3 regions of the Cellulomonas sp. P4_D11 genome follow, and region 1 is predicted to be linked to each of the others. Evidence: riboswitches for the same ligand, from Rfam matches in the RefSeq annotation. Region 1 holds a riboswitch; each other region holds the start of a gene.
The links. Region 1 has a riboswitch for S-adenosylmethionine ahead of AC1DT4_RS12880 (NADPH-dependent FMN reductase). Riboswitches for the same ligand answer to the same signal wherever they lie in the genome.
Positions count from the first base shown of each region.

Region 1 (4,136 bases):
CACGAGCAGCGTCGCCCCCGCGGGCAGCTGGTCCGGCCGACCCGACCGCTCGTCCTGCGTGCGGAGGTCGACCACGGTGCGGATCGCAAGACTCGCCAGCGACGGGTCCGTCGCGACCGCGGTGTCCGCGAGCTCGGCCGACCGGTAGGCCACCCCCGTCGCGACCGTGCCGCCGTCGGCGGTCGGACGCCCGCCGATGTCGCGCAGGTTGGTCACGGCGGGCGAGAGCAGGATGTGCGCGTCGATGGTCACGACGAGCAGCCTGCCGGAGCGTGCCGCAGGCGCGCCACCTGCAGCCGCAGGTAGTCCCGCTCCGCCAGGCTCGTGGTCCCCCGGGACGCCGCGAGCAGCTGCTCGGCGGCCTCGTCCGGCCGGCCCGCCCGCTCGAGCAGGTGACCGCGCACCGCGGCGAGGCGGTGGTGACCCGCGAGCGGCCCGTCGAGCTGGTCCAGCAGCGCGAGGCCGGCCTCCGGGCCGTGGACCATCGCCAGGGCGACCGCCCGGTTCAGGGTCACCATCGGGTTGCCGGTCATGCGCTCGAGCAGGCCGTACAGGGCCAGCAGCTGGGGCCAGTCGGTCTCGTCGGCGGTCGGCGCCTCGTCGTGCACCGCCGCGATCGCGGCCTGCAGCTGGTACTCGCCGACCGTGCCGCGCGCCAAGGCCCCCTCGACCAGCGCCACGCCCTCGTCGATCATCGCGCGGTCCCACCGGCTCCGGTCCTGGTCCGGGAGCGCGACGAGCTCGCCGTGCGGGCCGGTGCGCGCGGGGCGGCGGGCGTCGGTGAGGAGCACGAGCGCGAGCAGGCCGGCCACCTCGGCGTCGTCGGGGAGGCTCGCGTGCAGGTCACGGGTCAGCCGCAGCGCCTCGACGGCCAGGTCGGCGCGGGCGACCGCCGTCCCCGTGCTGCTGGCGTAGCCCTCGTTGAACATCAGGTACAGGACGCGGAGCACGGCCCGCAGCCGCGCGGGATAGTCGTCCGCCGACGGCATCCGGAACGGGCCGGCCAGCTCCCGCAGCGTCCGGCGCGCCCGGCTGAGCCGCTGGGCCATCGTCGGCTCCGGCACCACGAACGCCCGCGCGATCTCGGCCGTGGTCAGCCCGCCGACCGAGCGCAGCGTGAGGGCGATCGCCGACGGAGCGCTGAGCGCGGGGTGGCAGCAGCCGAAGAGCAGGAGCAGCGAGTCGTCGGCCTGGAGCGCGCCGCCCGCCAGGTCCATGGTGGCGACGAGCTCCTCGCGCCGCCGCCGGGCGTCCTCGCTGCGGTAGCGGTCCACCAGCTTGTTGTTGCCGACCACGACGAGCCACGCGTGCGGGTTGTCGGGCACGCCGCGCTCGGGCCACTGGGTGGTGGCGGCCAGCAGCGCCTCCTGCAGGGCGTCCTCGGCATCCGCGAGGTCCCCGGACCGCCGGACCAGCACGCCGAGGACCTGCGGCGCGAGCGCGCGCAGCAGGTCGTCCACGGTCGGGGCGGGCGGGTCAGTCAGGGTCCGGCGCATTCATCAGGGCGCGGACCTCGAACTCCTGCCGCAGCGGCACGCCGCCCGGCCCCGGGGCGGCCGACGCCTGCGCGGCGATCGCGATGGCCCGGGCCTCGTCCTCCACGTCGACCAGCCAGTAGCCCGCGAGGAACTCCTTCGACTCGGCGAACGGGCCGTCGACCACCTCGGGGGCGGACACGCCGTCCGACCGCACGAACTTCGCGGTGTCCGGCCACGCCAGCCCCTGGCCGTCGACGAGCTCGCCGGCGGCCACCAGCTCGGCGCCCAGGTCGTGCTGGAACTGGATGTGTCGCCGGACGTCCTCGGGCGCCCAGGTGTCGATCGACGGGACGCCCTCGAGGTAGTACTTCATCATCAGCAGGTACTTCACGGTGCGCTCCCGTTGATCTCGTGGCCCCCAGCGGGCTCCCGTCCACTGGTCGGAGCCGGTCGCACGTTCTCGACACGCATCCTTGCGGTTCCCGCCGCTGTCCGTCATTCGGGATTCTCCGGAGAAGCCCTTGCCGGGCCGCCGCCCGTTGCTACAACTCCGCCCAGGTCACGAGCACCAGCGCGAAGCCCCGGCTCGCTGGTCAGCAACCCCTCCACGACGGGGTGCTCCGGGAGATGACCCGGCCGTACCGACCGGTGCGGCAAGCGTGCAGCGAGAAGGAGCTCCACCGTGGTCCACCAGCCTGCCCCCTCCGTCGTCGCCCTCGTGGGCAACCCGAGGCCGGGGTCGCGCACCCTGGCCACCGCCGTGCAGGTGGCGGACCGGCTCGCCGAGGGCGCGGACGTCACGACGGTCGACCTCGCCACGATCGGCCACCAGCTCTTCACGGCCGACCGCTCGCTCCTCGACCCCGCGCTCGCGACGGTCGCGTCCGCGCGCCTGCTCGTCGTCGCCACGCCCGTGTACAAGGCGACCTACACCGGGCTGCTCAAGTCGTTCCTCGACCTCTACGGCCCCGACGGCCTGGCCGGCGTGGTCGCCGTGCCGCTCGTGGTCTCGGGCGGTCCGGCGCACCTGCTCGCCGGCGAGGTGCACCTGCGACCGCTGCTCGTCGAGCTCGGGGCCACCGTCCCCACCCGCGCGCTCGCCCTCACGGAGGCCGACCTCGCGGACCTGGACCCGGCGATCGACCGCTGGCTCGAGCGCGCGTTCGCTCCCCTGCGCGCCGCCCTCGACCCGGCCGTCGTGTCCGCATGACCGCCGAGATCCTCCGCGTGCTCGACGCCGACCTCGCGGAGCAGGACGAGCCGCAGCTGAGCCCCCAGGCCTACAAGGACGTGTTCCGCCGGCACCCCGCCGGCGTCGCCGTCGTCACCCTGCTCGACGACGAGGCGCGGCCCGTCGGGTTCACGGCCACCTCGGTCATCTCCGTCTCGGCCGAGCCGCCCCTGCTCGCGTTCTCGCTGGCGTCGACGTCCTCGTCGTGGCCCGCCCTGTCCCGAGCGCGCACCCTGGCGATCAGCTTCCTGTCCGCCGCCCAGGACGACGTGTCGGCACGGTTCGCGACCAGCGGCATCGACCGGTTCGCCGCCGGCGGCTGGACCGCGTTGGAGACGGGCGAGCCCGTCATCGACGAGGCCGTGTCCTGGCTGCGCGGGCGCGTCGTGCAGCGGGTGCCCGTCGGCGGGTCGTACCTCGTCTCGGTCCGGGCCCTGGAGCACGGCATCGCCGACGACGCCCTCCCGCTCGTCTACCACGACCGCACGTACCACCGGATCGGCGACCACACGGCCGTCTGAGCACCCGACCGCACACCCCGGCGCCCCGGCGCCGGGGTGTGCGCCGTGCCGCGCGGCACCGTCCTTCACAGACCCGCCCTCGCGCCTCCCCGCACCGGAGCGCTCGCGATGGGTTCAGGGATGGGTGCAGCATCCGTGGCCCTGGGGCCTACGAGTCCTGCACCCATCCCTGCATCGACCCCGCCGGCGCACCCTTGCGAGCCCGTCAGCGTCGCTCGGCTGCCTGGGTGGTCCGTGCGAACCGAGCGCGGGCTCCGTCTCGGTCAGGCGCGCGAGGTCGTGCGGGACGAGGCGCCGGCGCCGACCAGCTCGTCGTCGCCGAGGCCCCAGGCGCGGGCGAGCAGCTCGTACGAGCGGGCCGTGTCCGCGGGGTCGTGCGTGATCGTGGTGATGAGCAGCTCGTCGGCGGCGGTCGCGCGCACCAGGGCGTCCAGGCCGCGGGCCACCGACTCCGGGTCGCCGACCAGCCGCGTGTCGATCCGGTCCCGCAGCAGCGCGCGCTCCGACTCGTCGCGGAGCTCCCACGGCGTCGTCCTGCCCGGCCGCGGGTACGGGATCGCGCTCGCGCCGCTGCGGATCGAGAGCACCCACTCCGCGAACGGGTCGGCCAGCTCGGCCGCCCGGGAGGACGTCTCCGCGACGAGCACGTCGGCCGAGACGACGACGTACGGCGCCGCGAGCACGCCGGGCGTGAAGGCGTCGCGGTACGCCGCGACGGTCTCCAGCACGGTCGCCGGGCTCACGTGGTAGTTCGCCGCGAGCGGCAGGCCGAGCTCACCGGCCACCCGCGCGCTCTCCCCCGCGCTGGACGCGAGCACCCACAGGTCGAGCTCCGAGCCCTCGACCGCGGGGCTGGCGACTGCCCGCTCGCCGGCGCGGGCGGTCCCCGCCTGCAGCGCGAGGACG
Region 1 covers NZ_JBFUIK010000018.1:52,529-56,664, forward strand. The annotation lists gene AC1DT4_RS12865 (tyrosine-protein phosphatase) at 1-252, opposite strand, end outside; gene AC1DT4_RS12870 (RNA polymerase sigma factor) at 249-1,496, opposite strand; gene AC1DT4_RS12875 (YciI family protein) at 1,477-1,869, opposite strand; SAM riboswitch class IV at 2,036-2,144, shown strand; gene AC1DT4_RS12880 (NADPH-dependent FMN reductase) at 2,161-2,688, shown strand; gene AC1DT4_RS12885 (flavin reductase family protein) at 2,685-3,230, shown strand; gene AC1DT4_RS12890 (LLM class flavin-dependent oxidoreductase) at 3,494-4,136, opposite strand, start outside.

Region 2 (4,136 bases), on a different contig from region 1:
GGCGGTCAGTCGTCCAGGGCCGGGCCGCAGGCGGCTGCGGCTGTCGCGGCCAGGTGGTCCAGGCCGTGCACGGCGAGCAGCGGGCGCGTGTCGTCGACGACCGCCCAGCAGCCGTCGACCACCTCGTACCGGACGGCCGGACCTGACGCGAGGTACGCGGTGAGCGCCTCGACCAGGCGGTCGACGGCCTCGCTCGTCGTCCCGACGCCCACCGACGCGCGGATGGCGCCGCCCGACGCGCCGAGGTGCGCGAGCAGCGGGTGCGCGCAGAAGCGGCCGTCGCGGACGCCGATGCCGTGCTCGGCGGCGAGGTACGCGGCGACCAGGCCCGGGTCGTGACCCGGCACGGTGAACGTGAGGACGCCGACCGGCGCCGCGGAGTCCGGCCAGATGCGCGCGATCTCGACACCGTCGATGCCCGAGAGCCCCTCGACGAGCCGCGCCCGCAGCGCCTCCTCGTGCGCGGCGAGGGCGCCGGCGGGGAGGGCCGCCAGCTGGTCGCACGCCTCGGCCAGGGCGATCGCGCCGAGCACGTTCGGCGAGCCCGCCTCGTGCCGCGCCGGCGCCGGCTGCCAGACCGTCCGATCGGTCCGCACGTCGCGCACCGCACCTCCCCCTGCGAGGTACGGCGTGCCCGTGTCGAGCCAGTCGCGGCGGCCGACGAGGGCCCCCGCGCCGAACGGTGCGTACGTCTTGTGGCCCGAGAAGGCGACGTAGTCGGCGTCCGTCGACGTCAGCGAGAAGCCCCGGTGCGGGACCAGCTGCGCGCCGTCGACCGCGACCCGGGCGCCCTCGGCGTGGGCGAGTGCGACGACCTCGTCGATCGGCAGCGCCTCCCCCGTCACGTTGGAGGCGCCCGTGACGGTGACCAGGGCGTACGGCTGCCGGGCGAGCTCGGCGCGCAGGGCATCGAGGGTCGCGGCCACGGTGTCGCGGATGGGCAGGATCGTCGTGCGGTTGCCGTGCCGCTCGGACGACTGCACCCAGGGCAGCAGGTTGGCGTGGTGCTCGACGTCCAGCACCAGCACCCGACCGCCGGACGGCACGACGCCGGCCAGCAGGTTGAGGGAGTCCGTGGTGTTGCGCGTGATGATCGCGACGTCGTCGGGACGCGCGTCGACGAACCGCGCGATCGTCTGCCGCGCGGACTCGTACAGCGCGGTGGACACCTGCGACAGGTACCCGGCGCCGCGGTGCACGGAGGCGTAGAGCGGCAGCACCTCGGTCACGCGCGCCGCGACAGCCTCGAGCGCGGGCGCGCTGGCGGCGTAGTCGAGGTTGGCGTACACGCGCTGGGTGCCGTCCACGAGCGGGACGGTGGTGGTGCCGCCGACGACGGGGAGCAGCGCACCCACGACGTCGACGGAAGCACACGAGGTGCGCTCGGCGATGATGGTCATGGTGGTCCTCCGACACGTTCCGGGGGGACACCCTCGACAGGTGGGACCCCGCGCTTGCCGAACCCCGGACGGGGCGCGGCCAGGTCGTCACCCGGGGCACCCCACCGCGGAGGAGGGTTGCCGGCCAGCGAGCCGGGGCTTGACGCTGGCGCTCATGACCTGCAACGAGGGTCGCGGCAGCCCGCGGCACCTGTCAACGCACCGCGCGGTTCGTCTCGCCTGACGGGACACCGTGTCCACCAGTTGGTTCGGACCTGCCGACCGCGCGTAGCATCACCGGCACCATCCAGAGCGGCTGAGAGATCTGGCTCGACGACGCCGCAGCAACCCGCGGGCACCACGTGCCCGGCCGAGGGTGCTACCGCCAGGACCGATGAGACGAGGCCGTTGATGAGCTACGCCGGTGACCTGACCCCCCAGCAGGCCTGGGACCTCCTGACGTCCGACGAGACCGCCGTGCTCGTCGACGTCCGCACGGACGCCGAGTGGCGGTACGTCGGCATCCCCGACTCCGCGGCGCTCGACGGGCGCGCGGCCCTGGTCGAGTGGGTCTCCTACCCGTCGGGACGGCCCAACCCACAGTTCCTCAAGCAGCTCGCCGACGCCGGCGTCGGGGCCGGTCGACCCGTGGTGTTCCTGTGCCGCTCCGGCGTCCGGTCGATCGCCGCCGCGCAGGCCGCGACCGCCGCGGGCCTGGGCCCGGCCTACAACGTGCTCGAGGGCTTCGAGGGTGACGTCGGCCCCGACGGTCACCGCGGTCACTCCGGCTGGCGCGCCGCCGGCCTGCCGTGGCGGCAGGCGTGAACCCCCGGCGCGTCCCCGGCCCCGGCGACTGGGACGACCGCCGCGCCCCGCGCACCGACCTGCGGCCCGACACCCTCGCCGTGCGCGGCGGGCTGGTCCGCTCGCAGTTCCAGGAGACCTCCGAGGCGATCTTCCTGACGCAGGGGTACGTCTACGACGCCGCCGCGGAGGCCGAGGCCGCGTTCGCCGGCGAGGCCGACCGGTTCCTCTACAGCCGCTACAACAACCCGACGGTGTCCACGTTCGAGGAGCGCCTGCGGCTGCTCGAGGGCGCCGAGGCGGCGTTCGCGACGGCGTCGGGCATGTCCGCGGTGTTCACGTCGCTCGCCGCGCTCGTGCAGTCGGGGTCGCGCATCGTGTCCGCGCGCGCGCTGTTCGGGTCGACCGTCGTGATCTTCGAGGAGATCCTGGCCAAGTGGGGCGTGCGCACCGACTACGTCGACGGGCACGAGCTCTCGCAGTGGGAGGAGGCGCTCTCGACGCCGGCGGACGTCGTGTTCTTCGAGACGCCGTCCAACCCCATGCAGGACCTGGTCGACATCGCCGCCGTCAGCCGGCTGGCGCACGCCGCCGGCGCGACCGTCGTCGTCGACAACGTGTTCGCCACCCCGGTGCTCTCGCGGCCCCTCGAGCTCGGCGCGGACGTCGTCGTGTACTCGGCGACCAAGCACATCGACGGCCAGGGGCGGGTGCTCGGCGGCGCGATCCTGGGCACCGACGAGTACATCCACGGGCCGGTGCAGACGCTCATCCGGAACACCGGGCCGTCGCTGTCGGCGTTCAACGCGTGGGTGCTGCTCAAGGGCCTCGAGACGCTGTCGCTGCGCGTGCGGCACCAGACGGCGTCGGCCCTGCAGGTGGCGACCTGGCTCGAGCAGCAGCCCGGCGTGTCGCTGGTCCGCTACCCGTACCTGGCGAGCCACCCGCAGCACGAGCTCGCGCTCGCGCAGCAGTCCGGCGGCGGGACCGTCGTGACGTTCAACCTCGCAGTGCCGGCGGGCGCGCAGCCCGACGTCGCCAAGAAGGTGACGTTCGGCGTGCTCGACGCGCTGCGGATCGTCGACATCTCCAACAACCTCGGCGACGCCAAGTCGATGGTCACGCACCCGGCGACGACGACGCACCGCAAGCTGGGCCCCGAGGGGCGCGCGGCCGTCGGCATCGGCGAGTCGACCGTGCGGCTGTCGGTGGGCCTCGAGGACCCGGCGGACCTCATCGACGACCTGACGCAGGCGCTCGACACACTGGGGTGACACCTCCCTGATCCCGCCGTCGGGAGCGGAACACTGGCGGCGTGAGCAACTCGTCGTCGCTGGTCCGACTCCTGGTCGGAGTGCTGGCCGGGGTGGTCGTCGCCGCCGTCGTCGGCTGGACGTCGGCGGTCGCCGCGGTCCTCGCCGGCTGGGCGACCGTGGCCGCGGTGTTCGTCGTGTGGACCTGGGCGGCGGTCGCGCCGATGGGTCCCGACGACACCGCGTCGCACGCCACGCGCGAGGAGCCCACCCGGTTCGGCGCGCACGCCGTCGTCCTCGCCGCGGCGCTGGTCACCCTGGTCGGGGTCGTCGTCGTGCTGGTCGAGAAGGAGATCGGCCAGCTGCTGCCGACGATCGCCGTGCTCGCCAGCGTGCTGGCGTCGTGGGCCGCGATCCACACGGTGTTCGCGCTGCGGTACGCGCGCATGTACCTGACCGACGGCGCCGGTGGGATCGACTTCCACATGCGAGAGGCGCCGCGGTACACCGACTTCGCGTACGTCGCCGTGACCGTCGGCATGAGCTTCGCCATCTCCGACACCGACCTGGGCTCGTCGTCGATGCGCCGGACCGCGCTCGGGCACGCGCTGCTCAGCTACCTGTTCGGGACCGTGATCATCGCGCTGCTGGTCAACCTCGTCGCGTCGATGTGACCGCTCAGAGCCGGACGGTCTCGTTC
Region 2 covers NZ_JBFUIK010000009.1:47,793-51,928, reverse strand. The annotation lists gene AC1DT4_RS07720 (aminotransferase class V-fold PLP-dependent enzyme) at 6-1,400, opposite strand; SAM riboswitch class IV at 1,446-1,560, opposite strand; SAM riboswitch class I at 1,680-1,780, shown strand; gene AC1DT4_RS07715 (rhodanese-like domain-containing protein) at 1,791-2,204, shown strand; gene AC1DT4_RS07710 (O-succinylhomoserine sulfhydrylase) at 2,264-3,457, shown strand; gene AC1DT4_RS07705 (DUF1345 domain-containing protein) at 3,499-4,110, shown strand; gene AC1DT4_RS07700 (pyridoxamine 5'-phosphate oxidase family protein) at 4,115-4,136, opposite strand, start outside.
Region 2: it holds a riboswitch for S-adenosylmethionine, as region 1 does, so the genes downstream of both, AC1DT4_RS07715 (rhodanese-like domain-containing protein) here and AC1DT4_RS12880 (NADPH-dependent FMN reductase) in region 1, are expected to answer to the same signal.

Region 3 (4,136 bases), on a different contig from region 1:
CGCCGCCACGCGGTCGCGCACGGCCGGGTTGACCACGCCGGGCGCCGTGCGGCGCGAGCTGACCGCGTCGGACGCGGCGAGCAGCTGCTCGTGGATGGCCTCGCGACCCTCGGTCAGGCCCTCGGCGAGCGTGACGACCTCGACGACCTTCTCGTCGGCGAACGCGAGCCAGGTCTTCAGCGTCGCGTCGAGGTTCGGCTCGTCCTCGAGCGTGTGCGGGACGTGGAACAGCGACGTCGAGGTGCCGACGGTCACCGCGGCGGCGCCGAGGCCCTCGAGCTGCTCGAGGACGGCCAGCTTGGCGTCGAGGTCGGCGCGCCAGATGTTGTGGCCGTCGATCACGCCGGCGACCAGCGTCTTGGTCTCGAGGCCGGGGACCTTCTCCGTCGGCGCGTGGCCGCGGACCAGGTCGATGCCGATGGCCTCGACGTCGGTGGCGGCGAGCACCGGGAACGCCGCGCCGAGGTCGCCGTAGGGCGCCGCGACGAGGATCGCCGGGCGCTGCGGGCGGGTCAGGTCGGTGGCCAGCGCGCGGTACGCCTCGATGACGGACGCGAGCAGCTGCTCGGCCGGGACGGCGACCGAGTCGGAGACCAGGGCCGGCTCCTCCAGCTGGACCCAGGTGGCGCCGGCGGCGGCGAGGGCCTCCAGCAGCTCCGCGTAGACGGGCAGCAGGTCGGCCAGGCGGTCGATCGGCGCGAAGCCCTCGGGTGCGTCCTCGGTCGCCTTGGCCAGGGCGAGGTACGTGACGGGGCCGACGAGGACCGGCCGCGTGAGCACGCCGTCCGCCAGCGCCTCCGTGAACTCCCGGACCGGGCGGTCGCTGGCGAACCGGAACGTGGTCTCCGGGCCGATCTCGGGGACCAGGTAGTGGTAGTTGGTGTCGAACCACTTGGTCATCTCGAGCGGCAGGTCGTCGCCGCGACCGCGGGCCACGGTCGAGTAGCCGGCGAGGTCGAGCGCGCCGTCGGCGCCGACCACGTCCGCGAAACGGGCCGGCACGGCGCCGACCACGGCGGTGGCGTCGAGCACGTGGTCGTAGAACGAGAACGCGCTCGGGATGGCCGGCACGTCGGTGGCCAGGCCCAGCTCGGCCAGGCGGGTGCGCGTGCGGCGGCGCAGGTCCGCGGCGGTCGCCTCGACCTCGTCGGCGGTGGTGCGACCGGCCCAGAAGGCCTCGAGGGCCTTCTTGAGCTCGCGGCGGGGGCCGATGCGGGGGTAGCCGAGCACGGAGCTGGCGGGGAAGGTCGGGTTGCTCATGTGGTTCTCAGTCCCTCGGGGGTCGGGCGGGTGCCGTGTCCTGCGGCCATCCGGCCAGGTCGGGAGCTGTCCGAGCTCCGCCGTCGAGGTGTGCACCCTCGAGCAGGTCAAGTGCGGCATGGTGCTGGTTGAACGTGTACAGGTGGACGCCGGGTGCTCCGCCGTCCAGGACGCCGTTGACGAGGTCGACGCTGGCGCGGATCCCCCGGCGGTGGCGGTCGAGCTCGTCGTCGGCGGAGCCGAGCAGGTCCAGGAGATTCTGCGGCACGGGGACGCCGGTCAGCTCCTGCACCCGCAGCAGGCGGGCCGGGTCGGTGGTCGGGATGATGCCCGGGATGATCGGGATGGTGACGCCGGCCTCGCGGGCCTCCGCCACGATACCCAGGTAGTCGTCGGCGTCGAAGAAGACCTGCGTGATAGCGAAGTCAGCGCCGGCCTGCTGCTTGGCCAGCAGCGACGCCACGTCCTGCGCGCGCGTGCCGCCCGTGGCGTGGTTGCCGCGCGGGAACGCCGCGACCGCGACCGACAGCGGCCGGACCCGGGCGCGGACCGCCTGCGACGGGCTGTCGGCGCAGCGCTGGGCCTCGATGTCGCGCAGCAGCTCGACCAGCTCGCCGGCCGTCTGCAGGCCGTCGGGGTGCGCCTCCCAGTCGCCGCGGTCCGACGGCGGGTCTCCGCGCAGCGCCAGGAACGAGCGGAGCCCCTCGTCGAGGAACTCCCCGACGATCTCCGTGATCTCCGCGCGCGACGTCCCGACGCAGGTCAGGTGGGCGATCGGGTTGAGGGTCGTCTCGCGCAGCAGCCGGCGGACCAGCGCGCGCGTGGTGACCCGGGTCTTGCCTGACGCGCCATACGTCACCGAGACGAAGTCCGGGTGCACCGACTCGAGCTCCCGGATGGTCGACCACAGCCGCGGCGCGGCGTCCGGGTTGCGCGGGGGGAAGAGCTCGAACGAGATGGTCGGACGGTCGTTCGCCGTATGCGCGCGCGGCTCGGGCGCGACGTGCAGGCCGGGCGTGCGGGGTTCCACGGCGGCGGCGCTCACGGCGAGCCCGTGGCGGTGGTGGCGGTCGTCGACACCGGGCTGGTGCGGTGACACGCGGTCTGCGGGGACATGGCTCACTCCATCGTCCCTGGCGGAAGCACCCACACCCTCGGCGGGGAGGGGGGTTGCTGCGGCGTCGTCGAGCCAGGTCTCTCGGCCGCTCTGGATGGTAGGCGCGATGGTAGACCGCCGATCACATGCTGGGCAACCATGCTCGGTCCGTGAGACGTGAGCGTCCGTCGAGCGTCCCCGGTCTCAGGTCGCCGACGCGCCCGCGGGCGGGCGCGGCCGGGGCGGCGCAATGTCGCGCCCGCTCACCGGCGGGCGCGCACGTCTCCCGTCAGTGCGGGCGGCGCGGGGCGAGCGTGCTCGTCTGCAGACGGCCGCGCTGCGACGGCACGTCGAACCACGAGCTGGGGGAGCCGGCGGGGACGGACAGCAGCCCGTCCTGGACCGCCGCGAGGATCCCGGCGTCGGGGACGACGTTGTCCGTCAGAGCCTCGGCCGCCGCGCGCACGGCGTCGCGCCGGCTGTCGTGGTCGGGCATCTCCGTCATGTGCGGCACTGTAGTCCGCGTCACAGTCGGTTCCGAGACCCCCACGGCAGCGTCACCCGGCAGGAGTAGTGCTCACTCCGGCGGGTGATCGCGAGCGGCCGACGGACAGGTGGCCAGGTGGTCGTCGACGACCCCGCACGCCTGCATCGCGGCGTAGGCCGTCACCGGTCCGACGAAGCGGAATCCCAGCGACTTGAGCTCCTTGGCGAGCGCGCGCGACTCGTCGGTCTGCGCCGGGACGTCCGCCCAGGTCACAGGCCGGACGTGCGCGGTCCGGTCGGGCGCGTGCGACCACAGGACTGCGTCGAGCGTGCCGCCGGCGGCGTGCAGCTCGCGCAGCGCGCGGCCGTTGGCGATCGTCGCCTCGATCTTCGCGCGGTTGCGCACGATGCCCACGTCCGCCATCAGCCGCGCGACGTCGTCGTCCCCGAACTCGGCGACCACCTCCGGGTCGAACCCGGCGAACGCCGCCCGGAACGCGGGCCGTTTGCGCAGCACGGTGATCCAGGCGAGGCCGGACTGGAAGCCCTCGAGCGCGAACCGCTCGAACAAGGCGTGCTCGCCGTGCACGGGCACGCCCCACTCCTCGTCGTGGTACTGCTCGTAGAGGGGGTTGCCGTCACCGAAGCAACGGCCGGTGCGCGGGACGTCGGTCGAGGTCATGCGTCGCAGTCTGCCCGGCGCCGCCCACACCTCTCTGCGCCGTGTGGACGGCCGGGGGCTGTGGGCGGCTCAGGTGGCGGGGTCGGCGAGCGCGATCAGCCGGTCGATGCCGTCGAGGATGAGCACCGTCCCGAAGTCGAGCTCGGGCCCGTCGGTCCGTTCGGACCGGTCGTCCGGCCCGAACGAGAAGGCGCCCGCGGCGGAGGCGCGCAGCAGCGCCGGGTGGGTGGACGGCGACGCGAGGACGCCGATGAGGTCGCCCAGGTCCGGGGCCTCCTCGGCGTCGCTCGCCGACCCGACCGCGGTGGTGCGCGCGCTGCCGGTCAGCTCCTCGGTGACCCGCAGCTGGTCTAGCGCGTGCGTGGCCAGCAGCCCGATCGCCCCGACCTTCTGCCGCTCCGACAGCGGGGTGTCCTCCAGGGCCGCGAGCATCCCCTCCATCCAGGCGAGGCGCCCCGGCCCGACGGCGTGCAGCACGGTCGTCGTCCGGGCGAGCCACGGGTGCGCCCGCAGGATCGGCTGCTGGATGGCGAGGATCAGCTCGAGCCGCTCGCGCCAGCCGCCGACCTCGGGGCCGAGCACGGGCGGCCGGCCCGCGGCCCGGTCGGACAT
Region 3 covers NZ_JBFUIK010000003.1:98,717-102,852, forward strand. The annotation lists gene metE (5-methyltetrahydropteroyltriglutamate--homocysteine S-methyltransferase) at 1-1,260, opposite strand, end outside; gene AC1DT4_RS03075 (methylenetetrahydrofolate reductase) at 1,268-2,305, opposite strand; SAM riboswitch class I at 2,382-2,478, opposite strand; gene AC1DT4_RS03080 (hypothetical protein) at 2,646-2,861, opposite strand; gene AC1DT4_RS03085 (DNA-3-methyladenine glycosylase I) at 2,934-3,524, opposite strand; gene AC1DT4_RS03090 (TetR/AcrR family transcriptional regulator) at 3,594-4,136, opposite strand, start outside.
Region 3: it holds a riboswitch for S-adenosylmethionine, as region 1 does, so the genes downstream of both, AC1DT4_RS03075 (methylenetetrahydrofolate reductase) here and AC1DT4_RS12880 (NADPH-dependent FMN reductase) in region 1, are expected to answer to the same signal.